Regions from separate parts of the Bradyrhizobium sp. USDA 3262 genome, predicted to be linked through region 1. Evidence: predicted binding sites of a transcription regulator. Region 1 holds the regulator's gene; each other region holds the start of a gene.
What was found. Region 1 encodes HrcA, which represses chaperone genes, less so after heat shock. Its sites were predicted from a motif close to GTTAGCACTCNCNNNNNGNGAGTGCTAAC; they were not measured.
Positions count from the first base shown of each region.

Region 1 (4,372 bases):
GCGGCTATGCCGATCAGGCCCATCTCGCCCGCGAGTTCGTCGAATTCGCGGGCGAACCGCCAACCGCCTGGGCGCGCCGCCAGGCGCTGACCGACCGCCGGCTGGTTCACGCCGGCGATGGGCTGGCGGACTGGTAACAAACCTTCAAGCCGACGCCGCGTTGCCTCGTGCAGGATGGCGCCGTCAGCCAAGGAGGTGAATGACCATGACGCACGAGATCGAACCGCCCCGCATCTACCCGACCCTGCGCTGCAGGGACGCCGAGGCGATGACCAATTGGCTCACGACGGTGCTTGGGTTCACCGAACACGTCGTCTACCGCGATGGCGGCGTGATCCATCACGCCGAGCTCGCCTATGGTTCCTCGATGCTGATGCTAGGCCAGAGCCGCGACGACGCATATGGCCGGCTGGTCGGCGACCTCGACAACCGCCGCACCGACTCGATCTATATCGCCGTCGACGATCCCGACGCGCTGCACGCAAAGGTCAAGGCTGCCGGCGCCAAGATCGAGATGGAACTGCGAGACACCGACTATGGCAGCCGCGACTTCGCCTGCCGCGATCCGGAAGGAAATCTCTGGAGCTTCGGCACCTATTGGCCGAAGGCCCACGAGAAGCCGCGACCGTGAGCCCGCGCAATCCGCGAACTCACGGGCAGCCGGGATCGGATGGATCAGGCGGTGATGTCCGCGGTCGGGGCGGCCTTGGCGCCGCCCTTGGAGACGCCGACCAGGGCCGGACGCAGGATGCGCTCGCCGATCATGTAACCGGCCTGCACGACCTGCACCACGGTGCCCGACGGCACCGACGGATCAGGCACCTCGAACATCGCCTGCTGGAAGTTCGGATCGAACTTCTCGCCGATCGGGTCGAACTTCTTGACGCCGTTCTTCTCTAGCGCGTTGAGCAGCGAACGTTCGGTCAGCTCGACGCCTTCGATCAGCGCCTTCAGGCCGGGATCGGCGGCTTCCTTGGTCTCGGCCGGCACCGCATCGAGCGCGCGCTGCAGGTTGTCGGCGATATCGAGCACGTCGCGGGCAAAGCCGGTGATGCCGTAGGTCTTGGCGTCGGCGACCTCGCGGCGGGTGCGCTGGCGGAGATTCTCCATCTCGGCCAGCGTGCGCAGCGTGCGGTCGCGCGCCTCGGCGAGTTCCTTGGTCAGCGCCTCGGCCGATCCGGCCTCGGGCTCGTCAGGCATGATGTAGGGCTTCGAGACCACGGGCTCACCCGTCGGCGCCGAATTCTCGGTGTTGTCATTGGCCCGGTTCGGATCGGTCATGGCTTGCCTTCTCGAAAACTCGCGTCGGTTCAAATCTTGGGGATTGCTTGCCGGGATATCGTGCTTTGGGCGGCGAAAATCAAGCGCAACATACCGGTCTCGGGAACTGGGATCTCCGGCTTGGGTAAAGAAAACCCGTCAAATGAAAGCGAAATCGCCCTCCGGTCAGCCGCCCAGCATCTTGCTGACGATGCGCGCGGCATAATCGACGGTCGGGATCACCCGCGCGTAGTTCAGCCGCGTCGGTCCGATCACGCCGAGGACGCCCACGATCCGGCCCTGGGCATCGCCGTAGGGCGCGATGATGGTCGAGGAACCCGACAGCGAAAACAGCTTGTTCTCCGAGCCGATGAAGATCCGCACGCCCTCGCCGCGTTCGGCGCGGCCGAGCAGATCGATCACGCCGCGCTTGGTTTCGAGATCGTCGAACAGCGATTTGATGCGCTCGAGATCGTCGAGCGCATGCAGGTCCTCGAGCAGATTGGCGTGACCGCGCACGATCAGCTGACGGTCCTCGTTCTCGCCGCCGGACCAGCTCGCGATGCCGGCCGCGACCACCTTTTGCGTGAGCTGATCGAGCTCGGCGCGGTTTTGTGTCAATGCCGTCTCGAGCTCGAGCCGCGCTTCAGCCAGCGTCCGGCCGCGGATCCGCGCATTGAGGAAGTTGGTCGCCTCGGTCAGGGCCGAGGATGGAACACCCGGCGGCAGCGCCAGCACGCGGTTTTCGACCTGGCCGTCTTCGCCGACCAGCACGACCAGCGCCTTCTCCGGCTCCAGCCGGACGAACTCGATGTGCTTCAGCCGCGCATTCGACTTTTGCGTCAGCACCACCGCCGCGGCACGGGTCAGTCCCGACAGCCGCGTCAGGGCTTCGCCAAGCGCGGCCTCGACGGATTGCGCGCGGCCGACGGCCGCAAGCTGGGTCTGGATCGATTGACGCTCGGCCTCGGTGAGGTCGCCGACCTGCATCAGCGCATCGACGAAGAAGCGCAGCCCGAGTTCGGTCGGTAACCGTCCGGCGGAGGTGTGCGGCGCATAGATCAGGCCGAGCTGCTCGAGATCCGACATCACATTGCGGACCGAGGCCGGCGACAGCGGTAATGCGATCAGGCGCGAAATGTTGCGCGAACCGACCGGCTCGCCGGTCGCGAGATAGCTTTCGACGATTTGACGAAAAATGTCGCGCGAACGCTCGTTGAGCTGGGCGAGCCCGGCATGCGGCGCGATCAGGCCGATCGGATCGTGGTGAGTCACACTCCAGTCCCTCACAATTACTGCATAATTTGTCGATCCGGGAGGCCGATGACAAGCATGCATTCGGCCCCCTCGTACCGGACCATACCGGGGCCGAAAACCCTTGCCGCTGCCCCTTCCCCCTCCTACAAGCACGGCCAGCCAATTTTCTCGGATTTCTGGAGGATTTCATGCGGCCAAGCCGCCGTGCACCCGATGAACTGCGTCCCGTGTCGCTGGAACGCGGCGTCGTCAAATATGCCGAGGGTTCCTGCATGGTGAAGTTCGGCGACACCCATGTGCTGGTGACCGCCACGCTGGAAGAGCGGTTGCCGCCGTGGCTGAAGGGCCAGGGCCGCGGCTGGGTCACTGCCGAATACGGCATGCTGCCGCGTGCCACCCTGGAACGCACCCGCCGCGAGGCCTCGGCCGGCAAGCAGGGCGGCCGGACGGTCGAGATCCAGCGGCTGATCGGCCGCTCGCTGCGCGCGGCTGTCGATCTCGAGGCGCTCGGCGAGCGCCAGATCACGGTCGATTGCGACGTCATCCAGGCCGACGGCGGCACCCGCACCGCCTCGATCACCGGTGCCTGGGTGGCGCTGGCCGACTGCATCAACTGGATGAAGACCCGCAACATGCTGAAGACCAATGTGTTGCGCGACAACGTGGCGGCGATCTCCTGCGGCATCTACCAGGGCACGCCGGTGCTCGATCTCGACTATGCCGAGGATTCCGAAGCCGACACCGACGCCAATTTCGTCATGACCGGTGACGGCCGGATCATCGAGGTGCAGGGTACCGCCGAGAAGACGCCGTTCTCGGAAGGCGAGTTTCTGGCGCTGATGGCCCTGGCGCGCAAAGGTGTCGCGCGTCTGGTCGACTTGCAAAAGATCGCGGTGGCGTAGTCAGATTGGTCATGCACCGCCGAATCACCGGAAGGCTCGTCATCGCCACCCATAATCCCGGCAAGCTTGCCGAGATGCGGGAACTGCTGGCGCCGCACGGCGTGGAGGTGGTGTCGGCGGGCGAGCTTGACCTCGCCGAGCCCGAGGAGACCGGCGACAGTTTTCGCGCCAACGCGGCGATCAAGGCGATCGCGGCAGCGAAGGCGACCGGACTGCCCGCCTTCGCCGACGATTCCGGCATCGTGGTCGACGCGCTCGACGGCGCGCCCGGGATCTACTCGGCGCGCTGGGCCGGCGAGGGCAAGGATTTCATGGCGGCGATGACGCGGATCGAGCGGCTGCTGCAGGAACGCGGCGCCACCGCACCGGACCGGCGCAAGGCGCACTTCGTCTCGGCGTTGTGCGTGGCCTGGCCCGACGACCATCTCGAGGAGGTCGAGGCCCGCGTCGATGGAACCCTGGTCTGGCCGCCGCGTGGCAGTGCCGGCTTCGGCTATGATCCGGCCTTCCTGCCCGACGGCTACACACGGACCTTCGGCGAGATGAGCAGCATCGAGAAGCACGGCCTGCCGCCGCTCGGGCTCGGCCTATCGCATCGCGCCCGCGCCTTCGTGAAGCTCGCGGAGATCTGCCTTGAGCCACGCTGACCGAGAAGCCTTCGGCGTCTACGTGCACTGGCCGTTCTGCCTTTCGAAATGCCCGTATTGTGATTTCAACAGCCACGTGCGGCATGCACCGGTCGACGAGGAGCGCTTCGTGCGCGCGTTCGCCCGCGAGATCGAGACGACGGCCGCGCGCGTGCCGGGGCGTCAGGTGTCCTCGATCTTCCTCGGCGGCGGCACGCCGTCATTGATGCAGCCGCAAACCGTCGGTGCCGTGCTCGATGCCATCGGCAAGCACTGGCAGGTCTCGCGCGATGTCGAGGTCACGCTCGAGGCCAATCCGACCAGCGT
Region 1 covers NZ_JBSSCT010000001.1:1,087,790-1,092,161, forward strand. The annotation lists gene ACVWYP_RS05050 (AraC family transcriptional regulator) at 1-137, shown strand, start outside; gene ACVWYP_RS05055 (VOC family protein) at 206-631, shown strand; gene grpE (nucleotide exchange factor GrpE) at 676-1,281, opposite strand; gene hrcA (heat-inducible transcriptional repressor HrcA) at 1,447-2,535, opposite strand; gene rph (ribonuclease PH) at 2,706-3,419, shown strand; gene rdgB (RdgB/HAM1 family non-canonical purine NTP pyrophosphatase) at 3,431-4,066, shown strand; gene hemW (radical SAM family heme chaperone HemW) at 4,053-4,372, shown strand, end outside.

Region 2 (4,372 bases), 1.4 Mb from region 1:
GTCGCTGACGCATACTGTGCGTGAGGGGAAATTGTCATGCGTATGCCGGGAGCCAACATTGGGTGCCGGTTGCATGGGACTTCCGGAGTAAATCCGGTCGTCCCCGCGCGGTACGTCCACTCATCACACCATCACAGGTTCGCGGCCGCTCGCCGTGCGTATCCAACGAGGGCGAACTGCCATCCCTCGCACGCTGCTGAAGCGCGAGGCCGCCTTTTGTAGCTGTGACGATGAGCGGCGGGTTTCATTCATTCGCGCTGACCGCGTCCGCCTTGTTATCGGATCACTGATTTTGGGGGGAGCCACTGGAGTACTCAACATTGGAGATTGAACATGACGCAAGGAATTGTCAGGAATACTGCAATTGCGCTCTCGACTTTCGCTTGTGCGACACTGTTCTCCGTCACCTGGTCTGAGCAGGGCGGCATTTCGGCTTCGGTCGAAAGCGCCCAGGCGCGTGTGGGCCGACCGCTGACGCCCGTGAGCGTCGCGGGCGTTGCGCGTCGCCAAACCCGGCGCGCCGCGTACGGATACGGGGTTGGCGCGGGTGTCGCCGCTACGGCAGCCGTCGCCGCAGCGGCCGCTACCGCGCCGGCCTATTCCGGCTGGGGCACAAACGATTGGACCAATTCGTATGCCGCCCAGACGGATCCCTACTTTGGCCAGCCCTACTATCCGGCACGAGCCTACCAAAGGATCAGTCCGTATTACGGATACGCCGGATGGACGGAGTACAAGGCAGCTAATGGCATCGGCTGCGAACCTGGCACGATGACGAAGATGGCTGACGGCCGCATGTACGTCTGCCAGTGACGTCGGCGCAACGGCGCTCCAGGAGGGCGGCTCGTTGAGCCGTCCTCATTCTTGATGAGGCAAATCGATCTCACGGAGCGACGGGTCGCGCCCGCCGTTGATCTACGTCAACGTCACCTCCCCCTTGCCGCTGAAGATAACCTTGGGCCGCATCTGAAGCGGCGCCATCACCTTTCGGTTCGCGTGCGATGAGGAGGATCACCATGCGTCGGACGAACATTCTCTCGACCAGGTCCGTGACGCTTGCGGGCGTTGCGGCGAGCCTCATGTTGGGGATCGCCGGTGTCGCCGTCAGTTCAGCACCGGCCAAGGCCGTGGTTTACTGCACCTATGTCGGTTATCCGCAGGGTTGCGTGGCGAGGGCGGGCGTCGTGCTCAGGCCGCGTCCGGTGGCGCGCGCCGCGGTCCGTCACAATGCGGGCGGCAACCTGAATGGCGGCGTCAATCGGGTTGGCGTGCGGCGATAAGACAGTTGTTTGCGGCGCCGGATGAATGGGTGTCGCCGCACACGCGGATCGCGAGAGGATCACTCGCGAAGAGAGACCCCTCACCCGGATTGCATCTGGCGATGCAAGCCGACCTCTCCCACAGGGGGAGAGGTGCGCCGACTGTGCGGCCCTATGTCGGCAGATAGCTCGAAGTCCCGCCGTTACGCCCTCGGGGCGCAGCGGACATAGACCATGTTGCCGTAGCGGACCCCGGCGTCCTTGTCGACGAAGCGGGTGATCATGACGCGGCCGTCGAACGAGACGATCTCGCGGTCCTGCTCGCCGGGCGTCGGTCCTGGCGGGCCGATATAGTTCTTGCCGCTCGGGGAACCCTTCAGCCGCAGTTCCTGCGGGGTGGCCTGGTCGGCCAGATGCATGATGACGCCGCCGTTCTGGCCGGCGCCGATCACGTAAGGCTGCTTGCACTGGCCGCGCGCGGCGGCCTCGGTGCGGGCGCGGTCGGCGGGATTCTGGAACGAGGCGAGACCCCAGCGGCCGACGATCTCGTCGGCGCGGATGCTTGCGGGCATTTCGGGGGCTACGCCCGGCTCGGCTGGCGCCGGCTCAGGATTCGACGACAACGACGGCAGGCTCATGCTGCCGCACGCCCCCAAGAGTGTCGTCAGCGCCGAAACAGCCGCGAACCGTGCGACCAATCGCGCGTTGAGTGACCTGATCATATGCATCCCCCGACTATGTCCCGGCCGCACCCGTCCTGCAGCCAAGCGTAAAACTTAAGGCGGAGCAATGACGTCTGACAAAATTACGTCATCGCTACGATTTGGTTTCTGGTCCACCATCCTATATTGGCCTCACCAAGGCCTTAACCCGTTTGCTTGACAGAAACTGCGCCAAGCCATATTTCCCGGCCCACAATTAGCACTCTCGCACCACGATTGCTAAGAGCGCCGGGCGTCCTGCCCAGCGCCGACCGGCCGGCATCCAACGCCGGTCCCGATGAACCGGACCTGAAACCGAGCCTCCAAGAGGGAACGTCATGGCTAAATCCACCTTCCGCCCCCTGCACGACCGCGTCGTGGTCAAGCGTATCGATGCCGAGGAGAAGTCCAAGGGCGGCATCATCATTCCCGACTCGGCCAAGGAGAAGCCGTCCCAGGGCGAGATCGTCGCCGTCGGCCCGGGTGGCCGCGACGAGGCCGGCAAGCTGATCCCGATCGACCTCAAGGTCGGCGACCGCGTACTGTTCGGTAAATGGTCGGGCACCGAGGTCAAGCTCGACAACCAGGAACTCCTGATCATGAAGGAGTCCGACATCATGGGCGTGCTGGCGTAACGCCTTGGACTCCGAGGGCCGCCGCGCCCTCCGCTGTCATGCCCGGGCAGAAGCGCGTCTTCGCGCTAGATAACCCGGGCATCCATCAATCTTCTGAAGCGATGGATTGCCGGGTCATCTGGCACGAAGACGCACTTCGTGCTTTCGCCCGGCAATGACGAGAAAAACGAGCGACAAGCAATCCACAGACATTCCAGGAGTTCAAATCAATGGCTGCCAAGGACGTAAAATTCGCCGGAGAGGCCCGCGACCGCATGCTGCGCGGTGTCGACGTGCTCGCCAACGCCGTGAAGGTGACGCTCGGCCCGAAGGGCCGCAACGTCGTCATCGAGAAGAGCTTCGGCGCTCCCCGCATCACCAAGGACGGCGTCACCGTCGCCAAGGAGATCGAGCTCGACGACAAGTTCGAGAACATGGGTGCGCAGATGCTGCGCGAGGTCGCTTCCAAAACCAACGACACCGCCGGTGACGGCACCACCACCGCGACCGTGCTGGCGCAGGCCATCGTGCGCGAGGGCGCCAAGTCGGTCGCCGCCGGCATGAACCCGATGGACCTGAAGCGCGGCATCGACACCGCGGTCGCGGCCGTGATCAAGGACATCGAGAAGCGCGCCAAGCCGGTCGCCTCCTCGTCCGAAGTCGCCCAGGTCGGCACCATCTCGGCCAATGGCGATGCCGCGATCGGCAAGATGATCGCGCAGGCGATGCAGAAGGTCGGCAACGAGGGTGTGATCACCGTCGAGGAGAACAAGTCGCTCGAGACCGAGGTCGACATCGTCGAGGGCATGAAGTTCGACCGCGGCTACCTCAGCCCCTACTTCATCACCAACGCCGAGAAGATGACCGCCGAGCTCGAGGATGCCTACATCCTGCTGCACGAGAAGAAGCTGTCCGGCCTGCAGTCCATGCTGCCGGTGCTGGAAGCCGTGGTGCAGTCCGGCCGTCCGCTACTGATCCTCGCCGAGGACGTCGAGGGCGAGGCGCTGGCGACCCTGGTCGTCAACCGCCTGCGCGGCGGGCTCAAGGTCGCCGCCGTCAAGGCGCCGGGCTTCGGCGATCGCCGCAAGGCGATGCTGGAGGACATCGCGATCCTGACCGGCGGTCAGCTGATCTCCGACGACCTCGGCATGAAGCTCGAAAGCGTCACGATCAACATGCTCGGCCGCGCCGGCAAGATCGTGATCGACAAGGAGAACACCACGATCGTCAAGGGCGCCGGCAAGAAGAAGGACATCGACGCCCGCGTCGGCCAGATCAAGGCGCAGATCGAGGAGACCACCTCGGACTACGACCGTGAGAAGCTGCAGGAGCGCCTCGCCAAGCTCGCCGGCGGCGTTGCCGTCATCAAGGTCGGCGGCGCGACCGAGGTCGAGGTCAAGGAGAAGAAGGACCGTGTCGAGGACGCGCTGAACGCGACCCGCGCCGCGGTGCAGGAAGGCATCGTGCCGGGCGGCGGCGTCGCGCTGCTGCGCGCCAAGAAGGCGGTCGGCCGGCTCACCAACCCGAATGCCGACGTCCAGGCCGGCATCAACATCGTGCTCAAGGCGCTCGAAGCTCCGGTCCGCCAGATCTCGGAGAACGCCGGTGTCGAGGGCTCGATCGTGGTCGGCAAGATCCTCGAGAACAAGTCGGAGACCTTCGGCTTCGACGCCCAGACCGAGGACTATGTCGACATGGTCGACAAGGGCATCATCGACCCCGCCAAGGTGGTGCGCACCGCCTTGCAGGACGCCTCCTCCGTGGCCGGCCTGCTCGTGACCACGGAAGCCATGGTCGC
Region 2 covers NZ_JBSSCT010000001.1:2,521,352-2,525,723, reverse strand. The annotation lists gene ACVWYP_RS11770 (hypothetical protein) at 334-813, shown strand; gene ACVWYP_RS11765 (hypothetical protein) at 1,017-1,280, shown strand; gene ACVWYP_RS11760 (hypothetical protein) at 1,463-1,981, opposite strand; gene ACVWYP_RS11755 (co-chaperone GroES) at 2,299-2,595, shown strand; gene groL (chaperonin GroEL) at 2,805-4,372, shown strand, end outside.
Region 2: the regulator HrcA is predicted to act here: its motif matches at 2,177-2,205, upstream of ACVWYP_RS11755 (co-chaperone GroES).

Region 3 (4,372 bases), 1.9 Mb from region 1:
GTGAGGTTGTGCGAAGTATCATCGGCATTGGCTGCGCTACCAGGCAGTTTGCGCGCAAACAAAAACCCTGGCATCGCTGCCGGGGTTTTGCATTTCTTGGATCGCTTGAGCGCGGACTTTAGAAGTCCATGCCGCCCATACCGCCGCCCGGAGGCATCGCGGGGCCGCCGGCGTTCTTCTTCGGCAGTTCGGCAACCATCGCTTCCGTGGTGATCAGGAGCGCGGCAACCGAGGCGGCGTTCTGGATCGCGGTGCGTACGACCTTGGTCGGATCGATGATGCCCTTGCTGACGAGATTGACGTACTCGCCGGTCTGACTGTCGAAGCCGAACGCGTACTGATCCTTCTCCAAGATCTTGCCGACGATGACGGAACCATCCTCGCCCGCGTTGATCGCGATTTGGCGGGCCGGAGCCGACAGCGCCTTGCGCACGATCTCGACGCCGGTCTTCTGGTCGTCGTTCTTGGTGCGGATGCCCTTGAGGTGCTCGGAGGCCCGGAGCAGGGCGACCCCACCGCCCGGCAGGATGCCTTCCTCGACGGCCGCGCGGGTCGCGTGCATCGCGTCATCAACGCGATCCTTGCGCTCCTTCACCTCGACCTCGGTCGCGCCGCCGACGCGGATCACCGCGACACCGCCTGCGAGCTTGGCGAGACGCTCCTGCAGCTTCTCACGGTCATAGTCCGAGGTGGTCTCCTCGATCTGCGCCTTGATCTGGGCAATGCGGGCGTCGATGTCGGCCTTCTTGCCACTTCCGTTGACGATCGTGGTGTTCTCCTTGTCGATCATCACCTTCTTGGCGCGACCGAGCATCTGCAGCGTGACGTTCTCGAGCTTGATGCCGAGGTCTTCCGAGATCGCCTGGCCGCCGGTCAGGATCGCGATGTCCTGCAGCATGGCCTTGCGGCGATCGCCGAAGCCCGGAGCCTTGACGGCTGCGACCTTCAGACCACCGCGGAGACGGTTCACGACCAGCGTGGCCAAAGCCTCGCCTTCGACGTCTTCAGCGACGATGACGAGAGGCTTGCCAGTCTGCACCACGGCCTCGAGCAGCGGCAGCAGCTCGTTCAGCGAGGAGAGCTTCTTCTCGTATACCAAGATGTAGGCGTCGTCCATCTCAGCGCGCATCTTGTCGGCGTTGGTGACGAAGTAGGGCGAGATGTAGCCGCGGTCGAACTGCATGCCCTCGACGACGTCGAGCTCGGTCTCGAGCGACTTGGCTTCCTCGACCGTGATCACCCCCTCGTTGCCGACCTTCTTCATGGCGTCAGCGAGGAACTTGCCGATCTCGGCATCGCCGTTGGCGGAAATGGTCCCGACCTGGGCGATTTCCTCGTTCGAGGTCACCTTCTTGGAGTTTTTTTCTAGATCCGAGACGACGGCCTCGACTGCGAGATCGATACCGCGCTTCAGGTCCATCGGGTTCATGCCGGCGGCAACCGATTTAGCGCCTTCACGGACGATCGCCGCAGCCAGCACGGTCGCCGTGGTGGTGCCGTCGCCGGCAGCATCCGCCGCCTTCGACGCCACCTCCCGCACCATCTGGGCGCCCATGTTCTCGAACTTGTCCTCGAGCTCGATCTCCTTGGCGACCGCAACGCCGTCCTTGGTGATGCGGGGCGCGCCGAACGACTTCTCGAGCACCACGTTGCGGCCCTTCGGACCGAGGGTGACCTTCACCGCATTGGCAAGGATGTCCACGCCACGCAGCATGCGATCGCGGGCATCGACGCCCAGTTTGACCTCTTTAGCTGACATATTTTCCTCCTTGAATTGAGATTCGTCTCTCACCTGCGAGGCAGGGATGAGCGTTTGCGGCGGTCAGCGTTAGGCCGCCTTCTTGGAGCCGGCGACGCCGGTGAGAACGCCCATGATGTCGCTCTCCTTCATGATCAGAAGCTCCTGGCCGTCGATCTTGACCTCGGTGCCCGACCACTTGCCGAACAGGACCCGCTCGCCGACCTTGACGTCGATGGGGATCAGCTTGCCGGCTTCATCGCGGCCGCCCGGGCCAACGGCGATGACTTCGCCCTGCGAGGGCTTTTCCTTGGCACTGTCCGGAATGATGATGCCGCCAGCAGTCTTCTCTTCGGCGTCGATACGCTTGACCACGACGCGGTCGTGAAGCGGACGGAATTTCATGCGATCCTCCTTGGCTTTTGTGATTATTGTTGGATTGGCAGTCGCAATAAGCGAGTGCTCACCGCTTCTCACATAAGTCTGTGACACTCCGGCGCAAGAGCTTGGACCATGTCGCCTGTTCGCCCTTGGTGTCTGAACCGTGCCCCTCACTTTGCCGGGGCTGTTTTGGGCAGGATCGGACGTGGCTGCGGGCATACTAAATCGACGCACCAACGCGGAAGTAGGTCCTAGCCCAGCATAGGCCCAATATGCTTTGATGCGCCGGTTGGGACTGAGACGCATGGGTGGCTGATGTACATCTTCATTCGAACGTACACCAAGGTTCGTTCGGTTGCGGATGCTGCTCGCCGCGCCAAAAGCGGGATCGGTCAGATCCTAAGGGAATCGCACGGATTCAGATCTTATTACGTATTGGATGGGGGCGATGGCGTCGGTGTCGCTGTGATGATATTCGAGGACCGCGAAAGCGCCAATGCTGCGAACGATAAAGTGCTGGATTTCGTTCAAGCAAGCCTGCATGACCTTAATCTTGGAGACCCCGAAATCATCGCCGGGGAAGTTTTGGTGAAGATAGAATCTGATGCGTAAGTCTTTCGCGTTTCGGTTGTCGCGAGAGGACCGGACTTCTCCGTGTGCGGTCCTCTACCGCCGCTCGTGACCCGAGGCGACAGCCGGGAGGCCGATTCATTGGTGCAAACGACGCATTCTTTGAAGCGACGCTCCTCGGTCGTAGGGGAGGCCTAAGAGGCGGCGGGAGTTCACAAACTTGTCGATCGACCGGAGCAAGTGGTCGGCAGGGACGTGTCTTTCGACCAAGAACTCATAAAACAATGCAGCCTGTTCCTCCGTCCCGTCGACGTAAAAGTTGACCCTGAAACGGCGACGTCGACCGGCATGGCCGGTTCTGTTGCGGAAGGTGACAACATAGGCAGGTGGGGCAGCGTCGGCCCGTCCAGCCGCGTTCCGCCGAACTCGAGTTCCTGGTCCGGTCGTGCAGGACCGCGAGCGCGGTATAAAGGGATCGCCGCTACGTCCGCGGTTGTCCCGGACTGCGTCACCTGTTCCAGCGCTCTTCCAACCTAGGGCGTCCTATCCATGCCCTGTTCAGACACCGGGTTGTCCAGCCCAGCTGCGGCGTTCCCTGCAGTCGTGCTCGAGCTTCCTGGTAGGGGCCGACGTAGCGAAGCTGGGTCGGTATTTTGGGATAGATGCGACGTATTCGTGCAACGGCACGCTCTGCGGCCTTCCTGTCGCGCTCGTCACAGGCAAATCCAAAGCCGGTGCGCAACCGGTCCGGTAGCAGCTCGGCACTCAGGGTTTGATACCAGCGCGGCGGCCGCAACCATGGTCGCCCGCCGGCGAAGATCTGTCGGGCCACCTCGCGCGCGGCGGTGCTGACGGACAATGTATCCGATTGCATTATCGCCGCGGTGTAGGCGGCGAACGCGTCCCAATCCGCCGGCAAGTCGCTCGACGTCAGCCCGAACAATGCCCCAAACAGCCGGCTCTCGGCCCAATAGCGCTCGCGCTCTTCGACCGTGAACGGAGGCAGGATCAGGTCATGGACGGCCAGAGCGGTGTCGACGAGGGTCGCGTGAACCCAGCGCAACGCTGCGGCCTCGTTGGCGCGGTAGGGCGAGCCGCTCTCGAACGGACCGATTGCTTCGGGCAGGCGGCCGACGATCATGGTATGGCGGTGGTGCAGGTGCCGGGCTGCGGTAAGGGCCGCATCGAGCGAGCCGAATACCATCGTAAACACTACGTCAAAGGTTCGATGGAAGCGACCGATCGGATCCGCGAAGGTTCGCGAGTGCTCGGCCACGGCGGCGGCGACCCAGGGATGCGCCAGCTGAAGCAGCAAGGCACGACCGGCGCCCAAAAAGGTGATGGCTTCTCGGTCGATCCGCCAGGTCATCGACCCTGGACCAAAAATGCCCTCGACCGGTCCGGCGGCCCGAGCCCGGACGAAATCAAGAGCGAGCTCAAGGTCGCTTTCGGAGACCAAATGCGCACCTTCCGAAGCAGACAGGGGGCATTCCAGCGGTCCGTGCAGTCTATCGCAATTCAGCAAGCCATAGCTCTCTCAACGTTGTCGCATGATGTCCACCCGCGCGGAATACGGGGGCCTGACATTTGGTCGAACCCCATGCGGGTAAGACTGAGCCGGATGCAGCGGCTGCTACGGCTCGTTTGCTGAAGAAACTGCCCCGCCGCCGCCGTCTTTCATAC
Region 3 covers NZ_JBSSCT010000001.1:3,007,499-3,011,870, forward strand. The annotation lists gene groL (chaperonin GroEL) at 119-1,759, opposite strand; gene ACVWYP_RS14020 (co-chaperone GroES) at 1,829-2,143, opposite strand; gene ACVWYP_RS14025 (hypothetical protein) at 2,435-2,731, shown strand; gene ACVWYP_RS14030 (oxygenase MpaB family protein) at 3,198-4,148, opposite strand.
Region 3: the regulator HrcA is predicted to act here: its motif matches at 2,177-2,205, upstream of ACVWYP_RS14020 (co-chaperone GroES).